Regions from separate parts of the Brevibacillus sp. YAE8 genome, predicted to be linked through region 1. Evidence: riboswitches for the same ligand, from Rfam matches in the RefSeq annotation. Region 1 holds a riboswitch; each other region holds the start of a gene.

The links. A riboswitch is a leader RNA that binds a small molecule or an ion and turns the genes downstream of it on or off. The one in region 1 is predicted to bind lysine.
Region 2: it holds a riboswitch for lysine, as region 1 does, so the genes downstream of both, AC27IT_RS09155 (amino acid permease) here and dapD (2,3,4,5-tetrahydropyridine-2,6-dicarboxylate N-acetyltransferase) in region 1, are expected to answer to the same signal.
Region 3: it holds a riboswitch for lysine, as region 1 does, so the genes downstream of both, AC27IT_RS04055 (aspartate kinase) here and dapD (2,3,4,5-tetrahydropyridine-2,6-dicarboxylate N-acetyltransferase) in region 1, are expected to answer to the same signal.

What each region holds. Positions count from the first base shown of each region.
Region 1 covers NZ_BAAIYG010000005.1:256,409-260,902, forward strand. The annotation lists gene AC27IT_RS10830 (aspartate aminotransferase family protein) at 1-696, opposite strand, end outside; gene dapD (2,3,4,5-tetrahydropyridine-2,6-dicarboxylate N-acetyltransferase) at 711-1,421, opposite strand; lysine riboswitch at 1,539-1,728, opposite strand; gene AC27IT_RS10840 (flavodoxin) at 1,884-2,327, shown strand; gene AC27IT_RS10845 (GNAT family N-acetyltransferase) at 2,430-2,975, shown strand; gene AC27IT_RS10850 (EcsC family protein) at 2,976-3,794, opposite strand; gene AC27IT_RS10855 (hypothetical protein) at 3,824-4,018, opposite strand; gene AC27IT_RS10860 (hypothetical protein) at 4,077-4,494, opposite strand, start outside.
Region 2 covers NZ_BAAIYG010000004.1:268,801-273,294, forward strand. The annotation lists gene AC27IT_RS09145 (CGNR zinc finger domain-containing protein) at 1-445, opposite strand, end outside; gene AC27IT_RS09150 (DinB family protein) at 613-1,107, shown strand; lysine riboswitch at 1,223-1,409, shown strand; gene AC27IT_RS09155 (amino acid permease) at 1,523-2,965, shown strand; gene AC27IT_RS09160 (TolC family protein) at 3,021-4,211, shown strand; gene cidR (cidABC operon transcriptional activator CidR) at 4,377-4,494, opposite strand, start outside.
Region 3 covers NZ_BAAIYG010000002.1:253,832-258,325, reverse strand. The annotation lists gene AC27IT_RS04070 (ABC transporter ATP-binding protein) at 1-279, shown strand, start outside; gene AC27IT_RS04065 (DUF2164 domain-containing protein) at 412-663, shown strand; gene uvrC (excinuclease ABC subunit UvrC) at 700-2,481, shown strand; lysine riboswitch at 2,568-2,754, shown strand; gene AC27IT_RS04055 (aspartate kinase) at 2,999-4,240, shown strand; gene AC27IT_RS04050 (DUF2507 domain-containing protein) at 4,368-4,494, opposite strand, start outside.

The DNA.
Region 1 (4,494 bases):
CAGCTTACCAGTGCGTCCCATGCCTGTCTGGATTTCGTCCATGGCAAACAGCATGCCTTCCTCCTGGCAAATCGCCGCCACTTCGCGCAAAAACGGCTCCGACAGCGGCACGACCCCTCCAGAGCCGAGCACAGGCTCCATCAGGACAGCGGCCGGCTTCGCGTCGCGGCAAATCGCCCGCAAGCCGTCCGCATCTTCAGGGTCTAGCTCGTACACCGGAAAGTCCGGCTGCGGAAAATCCTGATACACATGGGCCTGTCTGGTCAGCCGCACCGCGCCCAATGTTCTGCCGTGAAAGCTGTTGCGGAGCACGACAATCCCTTCGCGCCCGGCCCCTTCTGCCTTCGTCCATTTGTGGATCATTTTGATCGCGGCTTCGGTCGCTTCCGCACCGGAATTTGTGAAAAACACTTTTCCCGGGATCGTCTGCTCCACCAGCCGCTGGGCCAACCGGATTGCCGGCTGGTTCAAAAATACGTTGGAAATGTGCAGGAAGCGCTCGCCCTGTTCGCGCAGCGCCTGGACGATCCGCGGATGGGAGTGGCCGAGCACATTGACGGCCAGCCCCGTAAACAAATCCAAATACTTTTTGCCCGCTGTGTCGTACAGGTAGTTGCCTTCCCCTTTTTCGATCGCGATCGGCAAGCGTTTGTAGGAAGAGACGATGTATTGTTCATCAAGCGTACGCCAGTCCATGTGAGCTCTCTCCCCTACAGTTGACGTAGCTCCTGCTTGATCTCCGTCTTGGAGCGAGTTTTGTCGTCGATCTGTTTAATCACGCGCGCTGGTGTACCAGCCACCACAACGTATGGCGGCACGTCTTCAATGACGACCGCGCCCGCTGCCACAACCGCGCCTTTTCCTACGCGCACGCCTTCCAGAACCACGGCGTTGGCACCGATTACGACGTCATCTTCCACTACGACTGGCTGCGCGGAAGGCGGCTCGATGACGCCTGCGATGACAGAACCAGCGCCGATATGGCAGTTTTTCCCGATCGTTCCGCGGCCGCCGACGACGACGTTCATGTCGATCATCGTGCCTTCGCCAATCACAGCACCGATGTTGATCGTAGCGCCCATCATGATGACTGCGTTGTTGCCGATCGTCACCTGGTCGCGGATAATCGCGCCTGGCTCGATGCGCGCCTGGATTCCTTTTGTGTCGAGCAACGGAATCGCCGAATTGCGGCGGTCGCTTTCTACTACGTAGTCTTCGATTTTGTCCGCGTTCGCAGCCAGAACCGGCTCGATTTCTTTCCATTCGCCAAACACAACGCCAGTCGTGCCTGTAATGAACGTCTTGGAGCTGGCACCGAAGTCAATGCCCTCCAGATTGCCTTTCACGTATAGTTTCACTGGTGTTTTCTTCTCGCTTTTTTGAATAAACGCGATAATTTCATTGGCATCCATCATGTTCACTGGTACATCCTCCTTTTAATAAAAAGCGTGCCTGTCAACGAGAGCGAACCGCTCCCCTGACTAAAAAAAGCAATGAGTGCATTCGCTATCTCATTGCTTTCCATACTGCCCAAGCAAATCGTAAATAGCGCTCCACAAACAGGCGATTGCCTTTTGTGACAGGATGCTCATTGTTCACGAATCACCCCAGCCGCTGCTATCCGAGGGGAACAGCAACAGCTTCGGCGCTTTAGCCTTTCCCTCTCTTCCCGCCCCCTGGCAGATTACGAAAAGATGTACTCATCTTCGGCGCACCTCTATTTAGACTTCCAATATTATAATTTCATTTTACTCTACCAAAATCAATCACTTGTGGCAACAGCTTTATGGAAAGAAAAATAACTGTTGACAACGAGAATCATTTTCATTATTTTATTTGTGTGAGAATGATTTTCATTATCTTATTTGGAGGGTTTACTTCTTATGAGCCGCATTTTGATGGTGTACGCAAGCATGACAGGAAACACGCAGGAAGTTGCTGAAGCAATTGCCGAAGGGATTCGTTCCACCGGAAAAGACCTGGAGATAAAAGAAGTCATGGATGCCACTGCCAAGGAACTGGAAGACTACGATGCCATTTTGCTCGGTGCCTATACATGGGGCGACGGCGATCTGCCAGACGAGTGCCTGGACTTTTACGAAGAGATGGACGATATTGATTTGAGCGGCAAAAAAGTCGCGGCTTTCGGTTCCTGCGACTCCGCTTACGAGCATGTGGGCGCTGCTGTAGATATTTTGCTGAAAAAAGCGAGCGAGCGCGGAGCGGAAACTCCACTCGAAGGTCTGAAAATCGAGCTGTCTCCTAACGCAAAAGAAGTAGAGATTTGCAAACAGTTTGGCGTTTCCTTCTCCGAGCTGCTCGGCTAAGACTAGCGCCGGAAAAGAAGTTGTCCAAAAAAATCCTTTTCAAGCAAGAGCTGTCATGATACAATGTCGATCCATCTTTTCTCAAGAAGGAGGATTGATATCATGACGTTACATACGCATACGGTCTACTTGCGACCACTGCAAGCAAATGACGCAGCCGAGCTTCTGAAGCTTCGGCTGCGTAATCATGCCTTCCTGCAACCGTTCGAGCCGCTCCGCTCCGCCGCCTTCCTGACGCTGAGCGGTCAGGAGGCGCAAATTGCGCAAGCGGAGCAAGACTTTGCAGCAGGGACCGCCTTCGCCTTTGGCGTGTTTTTGCGCGACACGGACGAAATGATCGGCCGCGTCGCTCTGTCAAACGTCGTGCGCGGCGCCTGGCAAAACGCGACCATCGGCTACTTCATGGATGAAGCCTGCAACGGCAAAGGCTACACCACTGCGGCCGTACGGCTTGCGCTCGCGTACGCCTTCCAGGAAGCCGGGCTGCACCGGGTACAGGCCGCTGTCATGCCCCGCAATACTCCCTCCATCCGCGTGTTGGAGAAAAACGGCTTTCGCCACGAAGGGTTGTCCTTGCGCTATTTGCAAATCAACGGCGTGTGGGAAGATCACCTCCTATTTGCGATCACGGCAGAGGACTGGAGCTAATCATTCCTCTTTGTTTTGCTCCACGCGCAATCGCTCCAGGATTCGCCGCTTGCGGTACAGCATTCGCCCCGCTTCGGCGACATCCTGGACGGTTGAGCGATTCAAGTACGCCCCGAACAGGATGCCTGCAATCGGCACCATCTGAAACAGCTTTTTCCAGCCAAAATTTTCCGTGTACGTCACCACGACTTCCCGCCAGCCCTGCAATTGTGCCATGACGTCTTTTTGCGCAGCAGGCTCGTCAAAGCGCGACAGCTCAGCCAGTATCGCCTTTTTGCCGACGATATCGGAAGAAGCGAACTGCAGGCATTTGACCACGAATAGCCGCTCCCGCTTGTCCTCCGGGCGATAGCCGTAGCATAGCGCCATTTCTTGCAGCACTTTCAGCGACGTGCCGAGCAGCAACGGAATATCAATCGCTAGCGTAAAAATGCCGCCGATGCCTGTCGTTGCGCCCTGTACCGTGGCAAAGGTCGCGCGCGATTCTTTCAGCTCGCGGGCAATCTCATCCATGAGGACGAGCGGTGCCCCTGCGACTTCTGCGGTCTGCGGAATGCCCGCGCCATCCCTTTTCAAGCGGGGAGCGAACTTGCTGTAAATCGCCGTATCCTGAACGAGATACGTTCCCCCTGTTTCCAGAAACGCGGCCATCTCGTCCACGGCTGTCCCCAGCTTTTCCCGGACGAAATTCGGCGTCATTTTATCGAGAAAAACGAACGGAAGCCTGCCGAGCTTTTCCCAGAACCACAAATCGTTCTGGTCGCGCTCCCATGCCTCCACCTCTTCCAATGCCTGCTGCAAAACCTGTCTCGACTCCATCTGCCGCAATCCCTCCCGGATCATTGCTTCTATGTTTCTTTGCCGCGCTTCCATTGGCATTGGTTGCGAAGCAGCGATTTGATATGCGCCCGCAGCTCCTCTGCCTGGGAAAAACGCGCAAATTCCTCACTGTCTGTTACGATTCCCAGCTTCAAATGTTTCACTTGTCCGTTTTCGACGCAAAAGCCGAACGCTTGCAGAATCGCAATCTGTTCATCCGTCATCTTGCTTGCTCCCCACCTTTGCAAAAACCCCCTTGCCACATGCAAGGGGGTCATCTGTTTATTTGACCTCTACGGTTAAGGTCATCGTTTGATTTCGTTCCGATTCACCCAGCTCTTTGTCGTATTTCTTGTATTTTTGCACGACCGAGCAAGTTTTATTGCGGAATGTGTTCGTTACTTTAACTGTGTAGACGCCAGGCTTGTTCTCGTTGTCTGCGATGATCGCTTTCAAATCGAGCGATTCATCGCCCTCGTCCACGTATTCCTCGTCCGTGTTCGGCTTCAGGCTTGCAATCTCTTTTCCTTCATAGAACACCTGAATCGCGTTTGCCGAGGAAAGGGTTGCTCCGATGTACTCCTGGCGGGTGCCGATTGGCGTTTCGCCGTACGTCCAGACGAGATTCGGCATGTAGTAGGTGATCGTGTCCTTGCCGCTTCCGTCTTTCAGCTTTTTGTTCCCGATCCGCTTCGCATAC
Region 2 (4,494 bases), on a different contig from region 1:
ATCGGCAGTCCTCGTTGTCGCAAATCTTGATGCGCTGCACGTGCTCAGGAAGCAGCAGCGTGGCAAAGGAAGCCGCGATGCGGGCCATCACCAGCTCCCAGCCGCTGGAGGCGCTGACCAGCTCCTGCTCATACCCGCTCTCCTTGCCCGCAGAGATGACGCGAACGTGAAAAGGCGCCTTCGCGAGCGTCTGATTCAGCTCCTCCAGTTCCTCCTGCCGCAACGCTTCCCCGCGCACGACCCGCTCCAGCAGACTGCGCATATATTCGCGCAAACGCAACAGCGCCACTGCACTCGCCTCATCAATAGGCAATGGGGCGTGCAAAGCGTATTCCCGCAAAAGCTGCTCCAGCCATTCCTGCTTCGCCAGCCGATTTTCCCTGCGGCCAGACCCGCGCCAATCGCGCCAATCACTGTTTAAAAAATCAATGCACAGCCAGTTCACTCCACTCTTCCCCCATCTGCTTTTCGTTTCTTTTGCTTCTTGTATGCTCAGCCTGTGTATGGTATTCTCTATCTGTAACCAACATAAAATATTTAGGTGGTTACAAGCTGCTTCTTATTGCCATTATAACGTTTCACCAATCTGTTTGACAGACGAGGAGGAACCACATGAATCGGATGGAACTGCTTGTTCACGAATGGGAATGCACGTATGACAAAGAAGACTGGTTTCCGCCGCTCAAGCACGCCCTGGCCGGCGTAACGGCTGCGCAAGCAAGCTGGCGGCCGGAAGGCGCGGCGGCGAACACGATTTGGGAAAATGTCAGCCACCTGCTTTACTTCAAGGAACGGTTGCTGCACCGTCTGTCCGGCACGGAATTTATCAATACCGCCGAGACGAACGACGACACGTTCCAGCCTTCGGGAGCGCCCGACGACGAAGCAGCCTGGCAGGCCACCGTACAGCGGATGGAAACCGTCCATCGCCAAATTCATGAAAAGCTCGTCGCTCTGTCAGACGAAGCGTTCGACCAGCCGCTTCCGAGCATCCCTGCCGGGCAAAGCGTGATGAGCATTATTTTGCACGACGCTTTTCACACAGGGCAAATCGTGCAGATCCGCAAGTTGCAAGGCTCCTGGCCTGCACGCCGATCCTTTTTGTAGCAAAACCTCTCCATGCCAATATTTTGCAGCGCAACTTTTTTCGTTGATAAATAACCGTCAATCTTATATAGTTGATAAATAAATCAATTTCATACATGTTATCCTCATCATTCACGGTGAGGGTAGAGGTCGCGGCTTTTATGTCATCCTGTACGAGATTCAGAAGAAATCAATGACTCCAGGAAAGGGAAAAGCCGCCGAAGCTCATGGCGTATCTCTGTGCGCATGGGCTGGGGCTGTACCCGAAAGGGACAGAACTGTCACGTTTGCTTGCCGGGCAAACGTGGTGTGCTATCTTCAGTGAAGGCTTGGTGGGGATTGGATCATACCGCCCTGTGCCGTTTTTTGGCTATTGGCGGTTTTTTCTTTTCCGACCGACCTTCTCAAATTTTTAGAAAGGTCGTGCAAGCAGCATATGTCACAGAATCAACTGCAACGTGGTTTGAAAGCCCGCCATCTGACGATGATCGCCATCGGCGGCTCCATCGGGACGGGCCTGTTCCTGGCGAGCGGAGGCTCGATTCACGAGGCTGGACCGGGCGGAGCCTTGGTCGCCTACATCGCCATCAGCATCATGGTTTACTTTTTGATGACCAGCCTGGGGGAAATGGCTGCCTTCATGCCTGTATCCGGCTCGTTTTCTACGTACGCCACCAAATTCGTCGATCCGTCCCTCGGCTTCGCGCTGGGCTGGAATTACTGGTACAACTGGGCGATTACGATTGCCGTCGAGCTATCCGCTGCGGCGCTGATTATGAAATACTGGTTCCCGGATACTCCCGCCATCTTGTGGAGTGCCCTGTTCCTCGTCCTGATGTTTGCTCTGAACTTGTTGTCTGTCAAAGGCTACGGCGAATCCGAATACTGGTTTGCCCTGATTAAAGTCGTGACCGTCATTGTCTTTATCATAATCGGTGTTTTGATGATTTTTGGCATCATGGGCGGCGAAGCAGTCGGCTTCCAAAACTTCACCAAAGGCGACGCGCCATTCAACGGCGGCTTCATGGCCCTCCTTGGGGTATTCATGATTGCCGGGTTCTCCTTCCAGGGAACTGAGCTGGTCGGTGTGGCCGCCGGGGAGAGCGAAGACCCTGCCCGCAACATCCCGAAAGCGATTCGCCAGATTTTTTGGCGCATCTTGCTGTTCTATATTTTCGCGATCCTGATTATCGGGCTGCTCGTTCCGTACGACAATCCGAATCTCATCAGCGGAGACATTACCGATATTGCCATCAGTCCGTTTACGATCGTGTTTGAAAAAGCCGGCTTTGCCTTTGCCGCCTCCGTAATGAACGCAGTCATTCTCACTTCCGTCCTGTCGGCGGGGAACTCCGGCATGTACGCTTCCACCCGTATGCTGTGGGTGCTGGCGAAGGAAGGCAAAGCTCCGAAATGGTTTGCCAAAGTGACACGCAACGGCGTCCCCGTCAATGCCCTCATCATGACGGCTGCCATCGGCGCGCTGGCGTTTTTGTCCTCGCTGTTCGGCGATGGCGAAGTGTACGTGTGGCTGCTGAACGCCTCCGGTATGTCTGGCTTCATCGCCTGGCTCGGCATCGCCGTCAGCCACTATCGCTTCCGCAAAGCTTACTTGGCGCAAGGCCGCGATCTGCGCGATTTGCCGTACCGGGCGAAGCTGTTCCCGTTTGGCCCGATCTTCGCCTTCATCATTTGCTGCATCGTCATCATCGGCCAAAACTACTCCGCGTTCATCGGCGGAGAAATCGACTGGAACGGCGTTTTCGTCTCCTACATCGGACTGCCGCTGTTTTTGATCGTCTGGCTGGTTTACAAATACACGAAAAAAAGCAAGCTGGTACCACTGAACAAAGTCGATCTCAGCATGGACGAAAAATAAAAATAGCGTTGCAACAACTCTCTACAAGATTCCCTCGTCGCAGGGAATCTTTTTTTTGGCGCAAACTATATTTCCTATCACATTTTCATATTTCGTATTGACGAATAACGCATGGAAATATATACTGTTCATGAAATTCGATAATGATAATCGTTATCATTATATTTTCTTACTTTTTATAGGAGGTAGCATAATGAAATCCAGGTTGTCCAAGCACATTTACAGCACCACGCTGGTTGCCGCGCTGTTGGCAGGCAATGCTCATCTCGCTCTGGCGGAAGAACCTCTCGTCGCAGCAGCGGAACAGACCCAAATCGTTCCCTTGTCCCTCGACCATGCCGTAGAGCAGGCACTGAAAAACGACGTTGATCTGGAACTGCTGCGGCTGACGTATGACAACACCCGCTACGAAACCCTCATGACGCTGCGCGATAAGGCCGCCATCAAGAAAGATGACATCAATACTCTGGATGAAGCAAAGAAAAAATACGAAGAAACAGCCAAGGCGCAAAAAACATTGCTCGTAGACGAGGCATCCTATAACGCTTCGAAAATCAGCTTGCAAATGCAAGTACAAAAAGCGTACTTTGAAGCGCGGGCGCTCGAAGAAAAAATCAAGCTGCAAAAGAACAGCATCAGACGCCAAACCTGGGCCCAGGACAGCGCTGCGAAAGAAAAGCTGTCCGAGCTGGAAAACAGCTTCAAGCAAGCATTAACCAAGCTCAATGAATTGCTGAACGAAAAAAGGGACAGACAATGGCTGCTGGAAACCAGCAAACTCTCCTATACCCCGCTGCCAACGCTGGAAGAAACCAAAGCTCTCGCCTACCAAAAACGCCCTGACATGGTCAAAGCGGAAGCAGAGAGAGCGTTTGCCCAGGTAAAAGTGGACTACACCTCCGAGTATGCCGCTATCAGCACATACAAAGGAAGAATCGCACTCAACGAATTGCGCAAAGCTGAGCTGCTGCTGCAAAAGCTCAAGCAAAAAGTCGATCAGGAAGTGAGCGACGCCTACGAAAAAGCGGTCGCAGCAAAAAAAGCGCTAGATGAAAGCACCGCCGCAAAAGACGAAGCATGGAAAACTTATCACGCCACACTCACCGATTATGCGAACAAAAAAGTATCTCTGAACGACCTGATCGAAACAGAAGCTGAATTGTTTGATTCTGAAACAAAAGCAGCCGATTCTCTCTATCAATACAACATCGCTGTCAGCACCTTGAATCAATCGGTTGGCCTTTAATATTTCGCGTTACGAAATATTCGATCTCATTTTTCCTTCCTTTTTCCAAGCTTTACGCCAGCTTTGACAGGCGTCTTTTCAAGGCCAAGCTGCCTTTATATAAATCAAAGAAGCAGTCGTCAGCCTGCAGTCGTTCTGCTGTGGCCGACCGCGCAAAGAAAGGCTTCATCCTCGCGATGAAGCCTTTCTTTCTATAGAAGGCAGCATTTCTTTTGTAAAGCGAATCCACTCGCGGGTGGCGTACGACAAATAGGCGTTTTTGCGCCAGATCATCCCCAGATGC
Region 3 (4,494 bases), on a different contig from region 1:
GCCAGAGCTTTGATGTCGCGCCCCAAGCTGCTGCTTTTGGACGAGCCGTCCATGGGACTGGCCCCGATTGTGGTGGCAGACATTTTCAAAGTCATCAAGCAGATTAATGCGGAAGGCACGACGGTGCTGATCGTCGAGCAAAACGTCAAGCAGGCACTGAAAATCGCCGATTACGGCTATGTGCTGGAAGCCGGCCAGATTGTTCTCGACGGGGCGGCTGACGCGCTGTTGAACGATGAGCGCGTCAAAGAAGCGTACTTAGGCGGACGCAAGCATTAAAAGCTGGCTGTCAGAGGAAAACTGTCGCTTTCAGATCGAAGCGGCAGTTTTTTTGCTGCCCGATCCGTGGTACTATGGGAGTAGAACGTATATTCTTATCAGAGGAAAACCATGGAAGGAAGCCAGATGCGGATGCCAACCAAACTGACGAGAGAGCAAACGGAATATCTCGTGTTGCAAGTGCAACGGTATTTTCACGCAGAACACGGCGAGGAGCTGGGCAACCTGGAGACGGAAGAGCTGATCGCCTTCTTTTCCAGAGAGCTCGGGCCGTTTTACTATAACCAGGGCGTACAGGACAGCCGCAAGCTGTTGCTGGAGCGGATGAACGCCCTGGAGGATGAGCTGTACGTCCTGGAACAGCCCGTCATGAAAAAACGCTAAAGCGAAAGCCGTTAAAAGGAAAAAGGAGGTGCAGCCATGAACCGTACCTTGAAAGACAAGCTGGCTGTGCTGCCAGAAAAGCCCGGCTGCTACCTGATGAAAAATGCAAACGGGGAAATTATATACGTCGGAAAAGCCAAGGTGCTGAAAAACCGCGTGCGCTCGTACTTCACCGGAAGCCATAACGGGAAGACGCAGCTTCTGGTCAGCGAGATCGCGGACTTTGAGTATATCGTGGTGTCGTCTGCGATCGAGGCGTTATTGCTGGAGTGCAACCTCATCAAAAAGCACGACCCGCGCTATAACGTCATGCTTCGCGACGACAAAACCTACCCGTACATCAAAATTACGAACGAAGCGCAGCCGCGGCTGGAAATTACCCGCAAGGTGCTGAAAGACAAGGCGAAATACTTCGGGCCGTACCCGAATGCAGGCGACGCGTCCGAGGTGAAAAAGCTGCTCGACCGGCTCTATCCTTTGCGCAAATGCCGCAACATGCCCAAGCAGGTATGTTTGTACTACCATTTGGGCCAATGTCTCGCCCCCTGTGTGTACGAGGTTTCGGCTGAAGAAAACCAGCGACTGGTAGATGAGATCAGCCGCTTCCTCGACGGCGGACACGAGCAGATGAAGCAGCAGCTCACGGAAAAAATGCTCCAGGCCGCAGAGGCGATGGAGTTTGAGCGGGCCAAGGAGTTCCGCGATCAGATCAAGAGCATCGAAGCGGTGATGGAGAAGCAGAAAATTACGTTCACCGATACGGTTGACCGCGACATTATCGGCTTTGCCGTGGAAAAAGGCTGGATGTGCATTCAAATTTTTTACATGCGCCAGGGCAAGATGATCGAGCGGCAGACGACCTCCTTCCCTTACTACGGAAACGAGAGCGAGGACTTCATGTCGTACGTCACCCAGTTTTACTACGACAAGCAAAACGCGCTGCCCAAAGAAATTTTGCTGCCGGAGGAAAGCGAGCCGGAGCTGTTGAGTGAATGGCTGGGAGTCAAGGTGTTGACGCCCAAGCGCAGCAAAAAGCGCGAGCTGGTACAGATGGCTTGTGAAAACGCGCGGATCGCCCTGCAGGAAAAGTTCGCCCTGATGTCCAAGGACGACGCGCGGACCGTTCAGGCGGTGCACAACCTGGGGCATGTGCTGGGGATCGGCGTCCCGCACCGGATCGAGGCGTTCGACAACTCCAACATCCAAGGAACCGAGCCTGTGTCGGCGATGATTGTCTTTACGGACGGCCGTCCGGACAAAAAGGAATACCGCAAGTTCAAGATCAAGACAGTCGAAGGGCCGGACGATTACGGCTCCATGCGCGAGGTAATCCGCAGACGGTATTCGCGCTTGCTGAAGGAAAACCAGCCGCTGCCCGATCTGATCGTCATCGACGGGGGCAAAGGGCAGATCAGCGCCGCCATGGACGTGCTGGAAAACGAGCTGGGGCTGTACATCCCGGTCTGCGGCCTGGCCAAAGACGAAAAGCACAAAACCGCGCAGTTGATGTACGGCGATCCGCCGGAGCCGGTGAATCTGAAGCGGGACAGCTACGAGTTTTACTTGCTGCAGCGCATTCAGGACGAGGTGCACCGGTTTGCGATTACGTTTCACCGACAATCCCGGACGAAGACGATGCTCTCCTCCCAGCTCGACGAAATACCGGGCATCGGCGAAAAGCGGCGCAAGCTGTTGTTTACCCATTTTGGCTCGCTGAAAAAAATGCGCGAGGCGACGGTGGAGGATTTCCGGCAGTTGGGGATCGGCGACAAGCTGGCGAAGCAGATTATCGCCCATTTGCGCAAGCTGGAATCGTAACGTTTTTTTCAAAAAGCAATTGAACCGTTCGGATTCCCGTGATATAATGCGTTTCAAACAGAATAGTTAGCCTCACTTCCCTTATGAAGTGAGGTAGAGGCGCGAAAACCAAGAGTACCACCCTGAGATCGGGTATCTGTGAAGGGAGCGGGAAAGGGGAATTCGCCGAAGTGTGGAGGAAAACCCGTAGTTCTCCATGCTGGGTCTGCATTGAACAAGTGCAGGACTGTCATCTGGCTCTTAACCGGCGTCAGATGGAGTGCTATCTCACGGTGTGTCAATGTGAGCGGTGATAGGTGTTGTCCTGTCATGTGCTGCATTGTCCGCGTGTATTGGGAGGGAGGAACCGGTATGTCGAAACAGTAGGCAGCGGCAGGTACTTATTCCTTGTCGGTGCCTTTTTTATAAAGTGACAGGTAAAATTTTCCATAAACGAACAAGCGAAAACAAGCTAATAAAACGAGAGAAAACGATACATTCTACAAACATTGGATATGAGAAAAGGGAGAGAAGCCGCATGGGGTTGATCGTGCAGAAATACGGAGGCACCTCTGTAGGGACTATTGAGCGAATTTTACGAGTTGCGGACCGAATTATCAGCTACAAAGAAGAAGGGCATGACCTGGTAGTCGTCGTGTCTGCGATGGGCAAATCTACCGACGTCCTGGTAGATATGGCCAAACAGATCAGCGCCTACCCTTCCGAGCGTGAAATGGATATGCTGCTGACCACGGGGGAGCAAGTATCGATCGCATTGCTCGCGATGGCCTTGCATTCCAAAGGCTACGATGCCATTTCTTTGACTGGCTGGCAGGCCGGAGTGACGACAGAAGCGATCCACGGCCGGGCGCGGATCAAGCAAATTGATCCACAGCGCATTCAGGCGGAGCTCGGTCGAGGCCGCGTCGTGATTGTGGCAGGGTTCCAAGGTCTTAGCGACGAAGGAGAAATTACAACGCTCGGCCGCGGTGGATCGGATACATCGGCGGTTACGCTGGCAGCCAGCCTGAATGCTGACAAATGCGAGATTTTTACAGACGTTTCTGGCGTTTACACGGCCGACCCACGCATGGTGCCGGCAGCAAGCAAGCTGAATACGATCTCGTATGATGAAATGCTGGAGCTTGCCAATCTCGGCGCAGGCGTCCTGCATCCGCGTTCGGTGGAGGCTGCGAAAAAATACAAGGTACGGCTGGTGGTCCGCTCCAGCTTTACTGCCGAAGAGGGTACGTACGTTGAGGAGGTTGCCAACATGGAAACAGGAAGAGTAGTAAGTGGAGTCGCGCATGACGAAGATATCGCCAAAGTTACGGTTGTCGGGATGCCTGCAAAGGTGGGGACTCTTTCCCGCCTGTTCAATACACTCGCAGACAACCAGGTGAACGTCGACATCATCATTCAAAGCTCCTACGATGCCGCTGTCACGAACATTTCGTTTACGGTCGCGGCAGATGACTTGAAAAAGGCGCTGGATACGCTGGAAAACAACAAAGCGGAGCTGGGCTTCGAAAAAGTCGACTTCGAGCAAAACTTGACCAAAGTGTCCATCGTCGGCTCCGGCATGGTGAACAATCCGGGGGTTGCCGCTGAGATGTTCCGCGTTTTGGCTGAAAAAGAAATTTCTATTAAAATGGTTTCGACGTCGGACATCAAAGTGTCCTGCGTTATTCCTGCTGGCCAAACCGAGCTTGCCGTTCGCAGCCTGCATACGGCATACGGACTTGATGTGGCGGAAACAGCAGTCGTGCACGGCTTATAAGAAGCAAATGCTCCCTCGCCCGCTGGCAGAGGGGGCATCTTTTTGAATGATTCGCGAGTGCGGGTTCCCGCTGCCTTTTGCAATGACAAAAGTATGGCAGTATCCCGCACAAAGGCGAACGGCTTGTTTATTTTTGCGTCCGCACCTTGATAAGAATGCGGGACGAGCTTTCGATCTCCAGTTGTGCGGACGTGTCCTTGCCCTTCCACTGCTCGATGCTGCCGGCGATGATTCCGGCTTCCAGTGACAAGGCG